4 regions of the Kocuria sp. KH4 genome follow, and region 3 is predicted to be linked to each of the others. Evidence: riboswitches for the same ligand, from Rfam matches in the RefSeq annotation. Region 3 holds a riboswitch; each other region holds the start of a gene.
The links. A riboswitch is a leader RNA that binds a small molecule or an ion and turns the genes downstream of it on or off. The one in region 3 is predicted to bind S-adenosylmethionine.
Positions count from the first base shown of each region.

Region 1: linked by a shared signal. The riboswitch ahead of ACWCOM_RS02145 (acyl-CoA dehydrogenase family protein) and the one ahead of ACWCOM_RS08825 (LLM class flavin-dependent oxidoreductase) in region 3 are both predicted to bind S-adenosylmethionine.
Region 2: linked by a shared signal. The riboswitch ahead of ACWCOM_RS11580 (MetQ/NlpA family ABC transporter substrate-binding protein) and the one ahead of ACWCOM_RS08825 (LLM class flavin-dependent oxidoreductase) in region 3 are both predicted to bind S-adenosylmethionine.
Region 4: linked by a shared signal. The riboswitch ahead of ACWCOM_RS06105 (bifunctional o-acetylhomoserine/o-acetylserine sulfhydrylase) and the one ahead of ACWCOM_RS08825 (LLM class flavin-dependent oxidoreductase) in region 3 are both predicted to bind S-adenosylmethionine.

Region 1 covers NZ_JBSJYX010000002.1:5,860-9,056, reverse strand. The annotation lists gene moeB (molybdopterin-synthase adenylyltransferase MoeB) at 1-866, shown strand, start outside; SAM riboswitch class I at 1,009-1,103, shown strand; partial or broken gene ACWCOM_RS02145 (acyl-CoA dehydrogenase family protein) at 1,216-2,528, shown strand; gene ACWCOM_RS02140 (MFS transporter) at 2,532-3,197, shown strand, end outside.
Region 2 covers NZ_JBSJYX010000014.1:84,508-87,704, forward strand. The annotation lists gene ACWCOM_RS11575 (methionine ABC transporter ATP-binding protein) at 1-373, opposite strand, end outside; gene ACWCOM_RS11580 (MetQ/NlpA family ABC transporter substrate-binding protein) at 370-1,245, opposite strand; SAM riboswitch class IV at 1,337-1,453, opposite strand; gene dxr (1-deoxy-D-xylulose-5-phosphate reductoisomerase) at 1,500-2,786, opposite strand; gene ACWCOM_RS11590 (GlsB/YeaQ/YmgE family stress response membrane protein) at 2,899-3,168, opposite strand.
Region 3 covers NZ_JBSJYX010000009.1:73,256-76,452, forward strand. The annotation lists gene ACWCOM_RS08815 (maleylpyruvate isomerase N-terminal domain-containing protein) at 1-363, shown strand, start outside; gene ACWCOM_RS08820 (CoA-binding protein) at 531-995, shown strand; SAM riboswitch class IV at 1,079-1,193, shown strand; gene ACWCOM_RS08825 (LLM class flavin-dependent oxidoreductase) at 1,270-2,688, shown strand; gene ACWCOM_RS08830 (DUF4383 domain-containing protein) at 2,836-3,197, shown strand, end outside.
Region 4 covers NZ_JBSJYX010000005.1:181,708-184,904, reverse strand. The annotation lists gene metX (homoserine O-acetyltransferase MetX) at 1-120, opposite strand, end outside; gene ACWCOM_RS06105 (bifunctional o-acetylhomoserine/o-acetylserine sulfhydrylase) at 117-1,505, opposite strand; SAM riboswitch class IV at 1,583-1,698, opposite strand; gene ACWCOM_RS06100 (VOC family protein) at 1,839-2,477, shown strand; gene ACWCOM_RS06095 (CPBP family intramembrane glutamic endopeptidase) at 2,515-3,197, opposite strand, start outside.

The DNA of each region.
Region 1 (3,197 bases), on a different contig from region 3:
CGCTCAACCCGCTCGTGCGGGTGCGCACCCACCCCTGCCGGCTCACGGCGGACAACGCCCTGCGGATCCTCGGAGAGTACGACCTCGTCCTCGACGGCGCGGACAACTTCGCGACCCGCTACGTGGTCGGCGACGCCGCCGCCCTGACCGGGATCCCCTGCGTGTGGGGCTCCATCCTGCGCTTCGAGGGGCAGGTCAGCGTCTTCTGGGCCGGCCACGGGCCCACCTACCGGGACCTCTACCCCGAGGCGCCGCCGGACGGGGAGGTCCCCAGCTGCGCCGAGGGCGGGGTCTTCGGCATGCTCCCCGCCACCGTGGGCGCGGTGATGGTCACCGAGGCCGTCAAGCTGATCACCGGCACCGGCGAGCCCCTGCTCGGGCGGGTGCTGCTGCACGACGCCCTGGCCATGACCTGGCGCGAGATGCGCCTGAGCCCGGACCCCGACGCCGCCCCGGTCACCGCCGTCGCCCGGCCCGAGGCCGTCGCCCCGCCGCCCGGCGGCGGGGCGGAGCCCGCCGAGACCGTCGGGGCAGCCGAGCTGGCCCGGCTGCTGGCACGGCGGGCGCGCGGCGAGGCGGACTTCGTGCTGGTCGACGTGCGGGAGGACTGGGAGCGGCAGCTCCTGGCCATCCCCGGCGCCGTGCCGGTGCCGCTCCCGGAGCTGCTGGATCGGGGGCCGGCCGCCCTGCCGCCGGAGGCCCGGGGCGCGGACCTCGTGCTGCACTGCAAGGCCGGCGCCCGCTCGGCGAGCGCCCTCGCCGCGCTGCGCCCGTTCTACGCCGGCCGGGAGGAGCGGCTCCGCCACCTCGAGGGCGGGGTGCTGGCCTGGGCGGAGCTGGTGGAGCCGGAGCGGCCGCGCTACTGATCCGTCCCCCGCCGGTGCGGCCGCGGCGGATGCGTACACCATCCGGGAGGACATGACCGTCTGTGACGTGCCCGTGACACCCGATGACATGTGACGGTCACCGGGTGGCTCCGCACCCCCGCGGTCTGGTGCGATGTCATCCGTCCCATTCAGAGCGGCCGAGAGATCTGGCTCGACGACGCCGCAGCAACCCGTCCTTCGCAGGGGTCAGGGTGCTAAGGCCAGAACCGATGGAGATCCCGGATCTGCAGTCGCCCCGTGACGCCGGCCCCCGGCGCCGTCGTCGCCGGGCCCGCCCCGGCGCGACCGGACGGCCGGCACTCCTCGGTGCGACCGGAAGGACCACCGCATGACCCGCACCACGGACGAGGGGACTCCCACCCGTCCCCGCGCCGGCACGAACCTCGCCGCCGGTCTGCCGGGCGACTACGCCGGGCTGAGCGAGCACTTCGGGCCGCTGTTCGCGGAGATCGCCGCCGGCTCCCTGACCCGGGACCTCCGGCGCGCGCTGCCCCACGAGGAGGTCGGCCGGCTGGACCGGGCCGGATTCGGCGCCCTGCGCGTCCCGGCGGCCCACGGCGGTCCCGGCGTCGGCATCGAGGACTTCACCCGGCTGCTGGTCGACCTGGCCGAGGCGGACTCCAACATCGCCCACCTCTACCGCTCCCACGCCGGCTTCGTGGAGTCCCTGCGCTTCCTGCCCCGGGAGCTCCAGGACGTCTGGTACCCGCGGGTGCTGGCCGGGGCCACCGTCGGCAACGCCTCCACGGAGAAGGGCGGCAACGCGCTGGGCACGCTGAACACCGTGCTGCGCCGCACCGCCGAGGGATGGGAGATCACCGGCCGGAAGTTCTACGCCACCGGCTCCATCTTCTGCGACTACACCCGCGTCTCGGCCGCCCTCGACGGCCGGGACGGGCGCCGCTTCGCCGTGGTCGCCACGGACGCCCCGGGGGTCACGCTCGAGGACGACTGGGACGGCTTCGGGCAGAAGCTCACCGGCACCGGCACCGCCACTTCGACCGCGTGCGCGTCCCGGACGACGCCGTGCTGGACCGCACCGCCGGCAGCGCGGAGGCCGTCCACGAGGCCGCCTTCTTCCAGCTCGTGCTGCTGGCCGTGCTGGCCGGCATCGCCCGCGCCGCCCGGCGGGACGCCGTGGGGACCATCGCCACCCGCCGGCGGACCTTCAACACCGGCCTCGGCCTGCCGTTCCGCGAGGACCCGCTGATCCAGGAGGCGACCGGCCGGATCTCCGCCAAGGCCTTCGCCGCGGAGGCCACCGTGCTGCACGCCGCCCGCGCCCTGGACGCCGGGATCGCCGCCGCCGCGGCGTCCGGCGCCGACCGCCCGGAGTTCACCGGGACCCTCCCGGCGGCGCTGCACGAGTCCGAGATCGCCGTGGAGCACGCCCAGGTCACCGTGCCGGAGCTGGCGCTCGGCGCCGCCCAGGACTTGTTCCTCACGGTGGGCGCGTCCGCCACGTCTACGGCCAAGGGCCTGGACCGGCACTGGCGCAACGCCCAGACCGTGGCCACCCACAACCCGATCGCCTTCCGGGCCCGCGCCCTCGGCGACTACCTCATCAACGGCACCCTGCCGGAGGGCCTGAACGCCATCGGCGACGCCAGGACCGCCGCCGACCGAACCCCAGGAGTCTGACGCATGACCACCCCGACCACGGCCGCCGCGGGACGCACCAGCGTCGTCCACGGCAAGAAGCGCGTCCTGGCCTCGGCCTTCGCCGGCACCACCATCGAGTGGTACGACTTCTACCTCTACGGCACCGCCGCCGCACTGGTCTTCAACGTCCAGTTCTTCCCCATGGCCACCGAGCTCGGCGGCATCGTCGCCTCCTTCGCCACCCTCGCGGTCGGGGTGATCGCCCGGCCCCTGGGCGGGATCGTCGCCGGCCACCTGGGCGACCGGATCGGCCGCAAGGCCCTGCTCGTGGCCTCCCTGCTGCTCATGGGCGTGGCCTCCACCCTGATCGGCCTGCTGCCGACCTACGAGGTGATCGGCTGGTGGGCCGTCGTCGGGCTCGTCGCCCTGCGGATCCTGCAGGGCCTGTCCGCCGGCGCCGAATGGGGCGGCTCCGCGCTGCTGAGCGTGGAGCACTCCCCGGCCCGGCACCGCGGGTTCTTCGGGTCCTTCACCCAGATCGGCTCCTCGGCCGGCATGCTGCTGGCCACCGGCGCGTTCTTCGTCGTGCAGCACGTCATGAGCGCGGAGCAGTTCGCCGCCTACGGCTGGCGCATCCCCTTCCTGCTCTCGGCGCTGCTGGTGGCGGTCGGCCTGTGGATCCGCCTCGGCGTGGCCGACGCCCCCGAG
Region 2 (3,197 bases), on a different contig from region 3:
CGACGTTGCCGGCCACGGTCCGGGACGTGAACAGGTTGAACTGCTGGAAGATCATCCCGATCTCCCGCCGGACGGGCGCCAGCTCGGTCTCCTTGCGCCCGGCGACCTCGAACCCGTCGACGGCCAGGGAGCCGGCGGTCACCGGCTCCAGGCCGTTGATGAGCCGCACGAGCGTGGACTTGCCGGCCCCCGAGTAGCCGATCACGCCGAAGATCTCCCCGCGGCGGATCTCGAGCGAGACCTTGTCCACGGCGACGACCTCGCGGCGGGCCTTGGCCGGGCCGGTGGCGAAGGTCTTGCTGACGTCCTGGAAGCGGACGATGACGTCGCCGTCGGGGTGGCGGGCCCGGTCGGGTGCGCCCGGGGCCGTCACTTCTGCAGGTCCTCGGCGTACCGGTCGACGACCTCGATCAGCTCCTCCTGCGGGACGTCCTTGGACACGGCGGTGTCCTTGGTCTCGGCCTGCTCCGCCGCCAGCACGGCGTCCGTGTGGAAGAGGTCGGCGACCTGGTGGAGGGTCTCGTCGTCCTTGTTGGCGCCGGTGGCCGCGAAGAAGTTGACGTAGGGCAGGGCGTTCTCGTTGTCCTCGCCGTCCGAGTACAGGGCGGTGTTGGGGTCGATGTCGGCCCGGGCGAGGAAGGTGTTGTTGACCACGGCGCCGGCGGTGGAGCTCAGGGACAGCACGGTCTGCTCGGCCGAGACGGGGGTGACCCGGACCTTGGAGGCCTCGGTGTCGACGTCCAGCTCGGACGGCGCGGTGGTGTCGGAGGTGAACTCCACGAGCCCGGCCGACTGCAGCAGCAGCAGCGCGCGGGCGAGGTTGATCGCGTCGTTGGGCACCGCGATCTCGTCGCCCTCCTGGATCTGGTCGAGGGAGTCGTAGCGCTCCGAGTACAGACCCAGCGGGTAGATGGAGGTGGACCCGATGGGGACGATGTCCTCGCCGGAGTTGTTGCGGTAGTCGGCCAGGAAGGCACCGTGCTGGAACCAGTTCATGTCCAGGTCGCCGCTGGTGAGCGCCGCGTTGGGCTGGTTGTAGTCGGTGAACTCGACGAGCTCGACCTCGACGCCGGCCTTCTCCGCCTCCTCCAGGAAGGCCTCGTGCACCTGGGTGCGGCCGTCGGTGCCGATCGTGATCACGCCGTCGTCGTAGGGCCCGGCGGCCTGGTCGGAGCCGCCGCAGGCGGTGAGGGTCAGGCCCAGGGTGGTGGTCAGGGCGAGGAGGGTGAGGCGCTGCGATCGCATGTCGTGCCTTTCCGTGGATCCAGGATGTCGGGAGGTCCCACCGGGCCCGACGGCCACGGTCGAGGGCGCGCCGGAGGGCGCGTCCGCGGTCGAACCGTACTTGCCGCCGGCCCACGATGGCCGGTGCCGGATGGTTCACCTGGGGCACCCCACTACGGGAGAGGGTTGCCGCCCAGCTAGCCAGGGCTGCGCGCTGGGACTCGTCATCCGCCCGACAGACTAGCACGTGCACCCGGAGCCGGGGAGGGCCCGGCTCAGCGGGCCAGGACCTCCTGGGCCCGCCGCCGGGCCCAGCGCTCGGCCTCCAGGACGGCCTCCAGGTCCAGGCCCCCGTGGTCCTGGTGCTCCCCCAGCACCGCCTCCACCGTGTCCACGATCGCCGGGAACCGGATCCGCCCGTCGTGGAAGGCGTGCACCGCCTCCTCGTTGGCGGCGTTGAACACCGCCGGGTGGGTGCCCCCGCGCTCGCCGGCGGCCTTCACGAGGTCGACGGCGGGGAACGCGTCGCGGTCCAGCGGCTCGAAGGTCCACTCGGTCGCCCGCGTCCAGTCGCACGCGGCGGCGGCGCCGGGCACCCGGTGCGGCCAGGCGAGGCCGAGGGCGATGGGCAGGCGCATGTCCGGCGGCGAGGCCTGGGCCAGCGTCGACCCGTCCACGAACTGGACCATGGAGTGCACCACCGACTGGGGATGGACGACCACGTCGATGCGCTCGAGGGGCACGTCGAAGAGCAGGTGCGCCTCGAGCACCTCCAGGGCCTTGTTCACCATGGAGGCCGAGTTCGTGGTGACCATCACGCCCATGTCCCAGGTGGGGTGGCGCAGCGCCTCGCGCGGGGTCACTGCCTCCAGCTGCGCTCGGGTGCGGCCGCGGAACGGACCGCCCGAGGCCGTCAGGACGAGCCGGTCCACCTCGGCGGCGCTGCCGCCGCGCAGCGCCTGCGCCAGGGCGGAGTGCTCGGAGTCCACCGGGACCAGGGCGTCCGGCAGGCCCGAGGCCGCGGCCGCCTCCTTCACCAGGGCTCCTCCGGCGATCAGCGACTCCTTGTTCGCCAGCGCCAGCCGGTGCCCGGCCCGCAGGGCCGCCAGGGTGGGGGCGAGACCGATCGAGCCGGTGATGCCGTTGAGCACGAGGTCGGCACCGGGGTGCGCCGCGGCCGCCGTGGCGGCGTCGGGGCCGTGCAGGATCTCGGGCCGGTAGTCCCCCGCGCCGACGGCCGCGGCGCGCTCGCCGATCCGCACGGCCAGCTCCCGGGCGTCCTCCCCGCCGCCGCTCGTGGCGACCACGGCGGCGCGGGTCTCCACGGCCTGCTCCGCCAGCAGCGGCAGACGGCCCCGGCCGGCGGCGAGGGCCACCACGCGGAACGGCGCCCCGCCGTCGAGCCCGTTGGCGGCCCGCACGACGTCGAGCGCCTGGGTGCCGATCGACCCCGTGGAGCCCAGCACGACGACCCGGCGGGGGCCGGCGGCGGCCAGCGCGCGCAGTTCGGGGGTGGGGACGGGGATCGGGCGGGGGCCGGACGCGGCGGAGGGGGAGCTCATGGCCCCAGTATCCCCCGGCCGGAGCGGCGCCCGGGCGCGGCGGGTGCGGACAGCACGAGGCCCCGGTCACCGTTGCCGGTGGCCGGGGCCTCGGGTTCCGTTGGGCTGCGGGTCAGTGCGTGCGGCCCCGGCGGCCGGTGACCGCGCCCCAGATGAAGAGCACGATGAGCGCTCCCACGACGGCGGTGATGATCGTCCCGATGTCGAACACGGACTCGAGGTCGCCGATGCCGATCAGCGAGCCGAGGAAGCCTCCGAGGAGGGCGCCGACGATGCCCAGAACGATGGTGACGATGATGCCGCCACCCTGGTTGCCCGGCATGATGAGCTTGGCGAGGGCGCCTGCGATGAGACCGAGAACGATCCAGCTGATGATTCCCATGATTGCTCCTTATCCGTCCCGGGAGGGAC
Region 3 (3,197 bases):
CTGCGGGGGCACTACCGGGAGTCGGCGCGGGCGCTCGTGCACGCGGCGGAGCGCTGCCGGCCCGGCGGGACGGTCCGCACCCGGGGGCACGTGCTTCGGGTCGAGGACCTGCTGAGCACCCTGGCGGTGGAGGCCACGGTGCACCACCTGGACCTCATCGAGCACCTGGAGGGCTGCCCGGGGCCGGCGGCGGACGGGCTGGCCGAGGTCCGCCGCGTGCTCATCGACCTGTGGGAGCGGGAGCCGCCCGAGCACTGGAGCGACGAGCACTTCGCCCGGGTGGGCACCGGGCGCGCGGCCCTGCCCGCCCGGGACCGCGCGGAGCTGGGCCCCGGGGCCGACCTCCTCCCCCTCTTCTCCTGACCCCTCCTCTCCTGGCCCCTCCCGTCCCGCCGGGGCGGCGCGTGCCGGCGGGACGTGCCCGCCCCATGGCCGTCGGCCGCCACCCCGGGACACGGATGCGGACACGTTGCGGACACGGTGCAGGCCCGTGCGGGACGGGAGCGGCCCATCCGTGCCAGGGTGGGCGCATGAGCCGCAACGACCCCGCCGTGGTCGACCGCCTGATCACCCGGCCCGGCCGGTGGGCCGTGGTGGGGCTGACCGGGAACACGGCCCGGCCCGCGCACCCGGTCGCCCGGCGCATCCGGGACGACCTCGGCATGACGATCGTCCCGGTCAACCCGAAGGGCGAGGCGGTGCACGGGGAGCCCGGTTTCCGCACGCTCGCCGAGGTCCCGGGGCCGATCGACGTGGTGGACTGCTTCGTCAACTCCCGCCGCGTCGGAGCCGTCGTGGACCAGGCCATCGCCGCCGGCGCGAGCGCCGTGTGGCTGCAGCTGGGCGTGGTGGACCACGCGGCCGCGGCCCGCGCCGCCGCGGCCGGGCTCGCGGTGGTGATGGACACGTGCCCGCTGATCGAGCTCGGGGCGCGGCTGCGGCAGGGCTGGGTGCTGGACCCGCGGCGCACCCCGCCGCTCGTCCCGCCGGCCTGACGGCTTCCGCCACCCTGCCGTGCACCGGGGCCCGAGGGGTTGCCCCGCCTGCGGGGGGAGCCGCTAAGCTGGTCCGCGACGACGATGACGAGTCCCGGCGCGAAGCTCTGGCTGGCCGGGCGGCAACCCTCTCCCGTAGCGGGGTGCCCCAGATGAACATCGGGCCGCGGTGCACCCGCCCCGCGGCAAGTACGGCGCGCACGAGTGCGTCGGACCCGCGAGCAGGTCTCCACGACGCACGGGCGCGGGTCGCTGAGCGACCCTGGAGGTCCCCGTGAGCAAGCGCATCGCCCTGAACGCCTTCGACATGACCTGCGTGGGGCACCAGGCTCCGGGGCTGTGGAAGCACCCGCGCTCGCGCGCCGACGAGTACAACACCCTCGAGTACTGGACGGACGTCGCCCAGGTCCTGGAGAAGGGCCTCTTCGACGCGATGTTCCTCGCCGACGTGGTCGGCTACTACGACGTCTACCGGAACTCCGCGGCGCCGGTGATCAAGGACGCCACCCAGATCCCGGTCAACGACCCCTTCATGCAGATCTCCGCGATGGCGGCCGTGACGAAGCACCTCGGCTTCGGGGTGACCAGCGCGATCACCTACGAGCAGCCGTACCCGCTGGCCCGGAGGTTCGCGACCCTCGACCACCTCACCAAGGGGCGGATCGGCTTCAACGTGGTGACGTCCTACCTGAAGTCCGCGGCCGAGAACCACGGGCTGACGGAGCAGATCTCCCACGACGAGCGGTACGAGATCGCCGAGGAGTTCATGGACGTGTGCTACAAGCTCTGGGAGGGCTCCTGGGAGGACGGCGCGGTCAAGCGCGACCGCCGGAACGGGGTCTTCGCCGACCCGTCCCTCGTGCACCCCATCCAGCACCACGGCAAGTACTTCGACGTGCCGGGCATCGGGCTGACCGAGCCGTCCCCGCAGCGCACCCCGCTGATCTTCCAGGCCGGCGCCTCCTCGCGCGGGCGCGCGTTCGCCGGACGGCACGCCGAGGCGGTGTTCGTGGGCGGCATCCGCCCGGACCTCACGCGCGTGGTCACCGACAAGCTGCGCGACGAGGCCGAGGCCCAGGGCCGGGGGCGGGACGACCTCAAGATCTTCGCCATGCTGCACGTGATCGTCGACGAGACCGACGCCAAGGCCGAGCAGAAGCGCCGCGACTACGAGCAGTACGCGGACGCCGACGGCGCCCTGGGGCTCGTGGGCGGCTGGTCCGGGGTGGACCTCGGCCGCTACGACGAGAACGACGTGCTGGAGTACATCAAGACCGACTCCATCCAGTCCTTCCTCACCCCGTTCACCACCGCGGACCCGAACAAGAAGTGGACGGTCAAGGAGGTCGCCAAGCACATCTCCATGGGCGGGATGGGCGTGCCGATCGTCGGGTCCCCGCAGACGGTGGCCGACGAGCTGGAGCGGTGGATCGACGACGGCGGCCTCGACGGCATCAACCTCGCCTACCACGTCTCCCCGGGCTCGTTCGAGGACTTCGTGGAGTGGGTCGTGCCGGAGCTGCAGAAGCGCGGCCGCTACCGCACCGCCTACGAGGGCACCACGCTGCGCGAGAACGTCTACGGCACCGGGCAGACCAAGGTGCTCGACACCCACCCGGCCGCACGGTACCGGGGCGCCTACGCCGGCAAGCCGTCCGCCGCGGACACCCCCGCCCGCGACCTCGTGTCCTGACCCGTCCGTGACCGGTTTCCCCCGCGGCGTTTGACCTCGCGCCCCGGCGCAGTACGCTGGTGGTACCAAGCATGCTTTCCATGAACGTCCGCCCCTCCGGGATCCGCACCCGGATCACCGCAGACACGAAGGAAGCGAGGCACTACCATGACCATCCCCGCCGACCGGCCGGACCGCCGCACCACCCACCGCTCGCCCGTCCAGACCGCCGCTCTCCTCTACGGCGCGGTCTTCCTGCTCGTGGGCCTCGCCGGGTTCATCCCGGGCCTCACCTCCAACTACGACCAGCTCATGGCAGCCGGACACCACTCGGAGGCCATGCTCCTGGGGATCTTCCAGGTCTCCTGGCTGCACAACATCGTCCACCTGCTCTACGGCGTCGCCGGCCTCGCGCTGGCCCGCTCCGCCACCGGCGCGCGCAGTTTCCTGCTCTGGGGCGGCCTGGTCTACCTCGTCCTGTGGATCTACGGCCTGCTCGTGGGCCAGGAGTCGCAGGCGAACTTCGTGCC
Region 4 (3,197 bases), on a different contig from region 3:
GATCCGCACACCCGGCAGCCGGAAGCCGGACTCCAGCTCCAGGGTGCCGATCTCGGCGTGCCGCGGCACGCCGTCCTCGCGCACGGGCGCGCCGGGGCCGCGCAGCACCGTCACGCTCACTCCTGCCCTCCGGCCGCGGCCGCGGCCGCGAAGCCCTGCTCCAGGTCCGCCAGGATGTCCGTGATGTGCTCCAGCCCCACGGACAGGCGCACGAAGCCGGGCTCCACGCCCGCCGCGAGCTGCTCCTCGGGCAGGAGCTGGCTGTGCGTGGTGGACGCGGGGTGGATGACGAGGGAGCGCACGTCGCCGATGTTGGCCACGTTGGAGTGCAGCGTGAGGGCGTCCACGAACGCCGCCCCGGCCGCCCGGCCGCCCTCGAGGACGAACCCGAGGACGGACCCGGCGCCGCGGGGCGCGTACTTGCGGGCCCGGCCGTGCCACGGCGAGGACTCCAGCCCCGCCCAGCTCACCGAGCGCACGTCCTCGCGCGCCTCCAGCCAGCGGGCCACCTCCCCCGCGTTGGCCACGTGGCGGTCCATGCGCAGCGACAGGGTCTCGATGCCCTGCTCGATGAGGAACGCGTTGAACGGGGAGATCGCCGAGCCGAGGTCGCGCAGCAGCTGCACCCGCGCCTTGAGGATGTAGGAGAGGTTGACCCCGAACGCCCCCTCCGCGCCGAGGGCCTGGGCGTAGACCAGCCCGCCGTAGGACTCGTCGGGCTCGTTGAAGCCGGGGAAGCGCTCCGGGTACCGGCCGAAGTCGAACGCGCCGGAGTCCACGATCACGCCGCCGATCGCGGTGCCGTGCCCGCCGAGGAACTTCGTGGCCGAGTGCACCACGATGTCCGCGCCCCAGCGGAAGGGCTGGACGAGGTACGGGGTCGCCACCGTGTTGTCCACGATGAGCGGCACCTCGTGCTCGTGGGCGATCCCGGAGACCGTCTCGATGTCGAGGACGTCGTTGCGCGGGTTCGGGATGGTCTCGGCGTAGAACGCCTTGGTGTTCGGCCGCACCGCCCGCCGCCAGGCCTCCGGGTCGTCCGGGTCCGTCACGAAGGTGGTCTCGATGCCCAGCTTCGGCAGCGTGTACTTGAGGAGGTTGTACGTGCCGCCGTACAGGCTCGGGCTGGCCACCACGTGGTCGCCCGCCCCGGCGAGGTTGAGCACCGCGAAGGTCGTGGCCGACTGCCCGGCGCTGAGCATCAGGGCGCCCACCCCGCCCTCCAGGGCGTTGATGCGGTTCTCCACGACCTCCGTGGTCGGGTTGCCGATGCGGGTGTAGATGGGCCCCAGCTCCGCGAGCGCGAAGCGGTCCGCGGCGGCCTGGGCGTCCGGGAAGACGAAGGACGTGCTCTGGTGGATGGGCAGGGCCCGGGAGCCGGTGACCGGGTCGGGGCGCTGGCCGGCGTGGATCTGCTGGGTCTCGAACGACCAGCCGGCCGGGTGCTCGGGGGTGGGCAGCGCGGTCGCGGGGCGCTCGGTCGTGGACGCGGTGGACTCGGACATGCCGGAGACTCCTTGCGGGTGTCAGGGGTCCGGTGGCCGACCGTGGCGGTGCTGCCGTGCGACGGCCGGGCACCGAGGACCCGCGCTTGCTCGCTCGCCGGTCGCGAGGAGCCCGGTCTTCACCCAGGGCACCCCACCGCGGGGGAGGGTTGCCGGCCAGCTAGCTGGGGCTTGGACGCTGGCGCTCATGACCTGGACAGCATTCTCCGGATTCGGGTGACACGGCGTCAAGCCGGGGCGCGGCGGGCACCCCGCGCACGGTCCGGACGGACCGGGGCCGCCCCGGCGGGGACCGATTTGGAGACGAAACTCACACGGTGCCACGATGAGCCCATGAGAGTCGACCACGTGTCCTACGCCTGCCGCCCGGAGGGCCTCGCGGCCACCACCGAGCGCATCGCCGACCAGCTCGGGATCGAGCCGGTCAAGGGTGGGGTGCACCCCCGTTTCGGCACCCGCAACATGATCCTCCCCCTCACCAACCACCAGTACGTCGAGGTCGTCGAGGTCCTCGAGCACCCCGCGGCGGAGAAGGCACCGTTCGGCCGGGCCGTGCGCGCCCGCTCCGAGGCCGGCGGCGGCTGGCTGGGCTGGGTCGTGGAGGTCGAGGACCTCGCGCCCTTCGAGCAGCGCCTCGGCCGCCACGCGGTGCCGGGCCACCGGGTGTTCCCGGACGGCCGGTGCCTGGAGTGGCGCCAGATCGGCGTCAAGGGCCTGATCGCCGACCCCCAGCTGCCCTTCATGGTGCACTTCGACTCCGCCCCGGAGATGCACCCGTCCCAGGCCCGGATCACCGACGTGGCCCTCGCGGGGATGTGCATCGCCGGGGCGCCCGAGCGGGTGGCCGAGTGGCTGGGCACCCCCGTGGAGACCGCGCTCGAGGACCTGGAGGTCGAGTGGCGCTATCCCGAGGGCACCCCCGGTCTGCTCTCGGTGTCCTTCGGCACCCCCGACGGGCCCGTCACCATCTGAGGCGCCGGCCGGGGCGGGCCCGCACGGCGGACCCGCCTCAGCCGAGCAGCCGGCCGACGCCCAGGAAGCCCACGGCGTCCAGGAGGAAGTGTGCGACGACGAGGGGCATGACCCGCCCGGTGCGCCGGTAGAGCTCGGCGAAGACCAGGCCCATCACCACGTTGCCCAGGAAGGGCCCGATGCCCTGGTAGAGGTGGTAGCTGCCGCGGAACAGCGCCGTGACCGCCAGCACCACCGGCCAGCGCCAGCCGATGCGGGTGAGCCGGTCGGTGAGGAACGCGACCACCACCACCTCCTCGACCAGGGCGTGGCGCAGCGCGGAGAGCAGCAGCACCGGCACGGTCCACCAGTGGTCGGCCAGCCCGGACGTCGTCACCTCCGCGGTGAGCCCCAGGGCTCGCCCGGCCGCGTAGAGGGCCAGGGTGCCCAGGCCCATCACAAGGAACAGGACGGTGCCCAGCCCGAGGTCCGGGGCCGGCATCCGGGCGTCGAGCCCGATCCGCCGCCGCACCGTGCCCAGCGCGCCCGCGGACCCGGCGAGCAGGTACAGGGCCAGCAGCACCGGGACCAGGTCCAGGCCGATGCCCGTGAGCTGGCGCAGCAGGTCGAGCAGCGGCTGCGGGCTCAGCGGCGGGTTCATCGTCGCCTCCGCCTCCGAGAGCGGGCCGCGGGCGAGCTGCTCGGCCAGGGAAAGCACCGCGTAGAGCGCCGAGGCGCCCA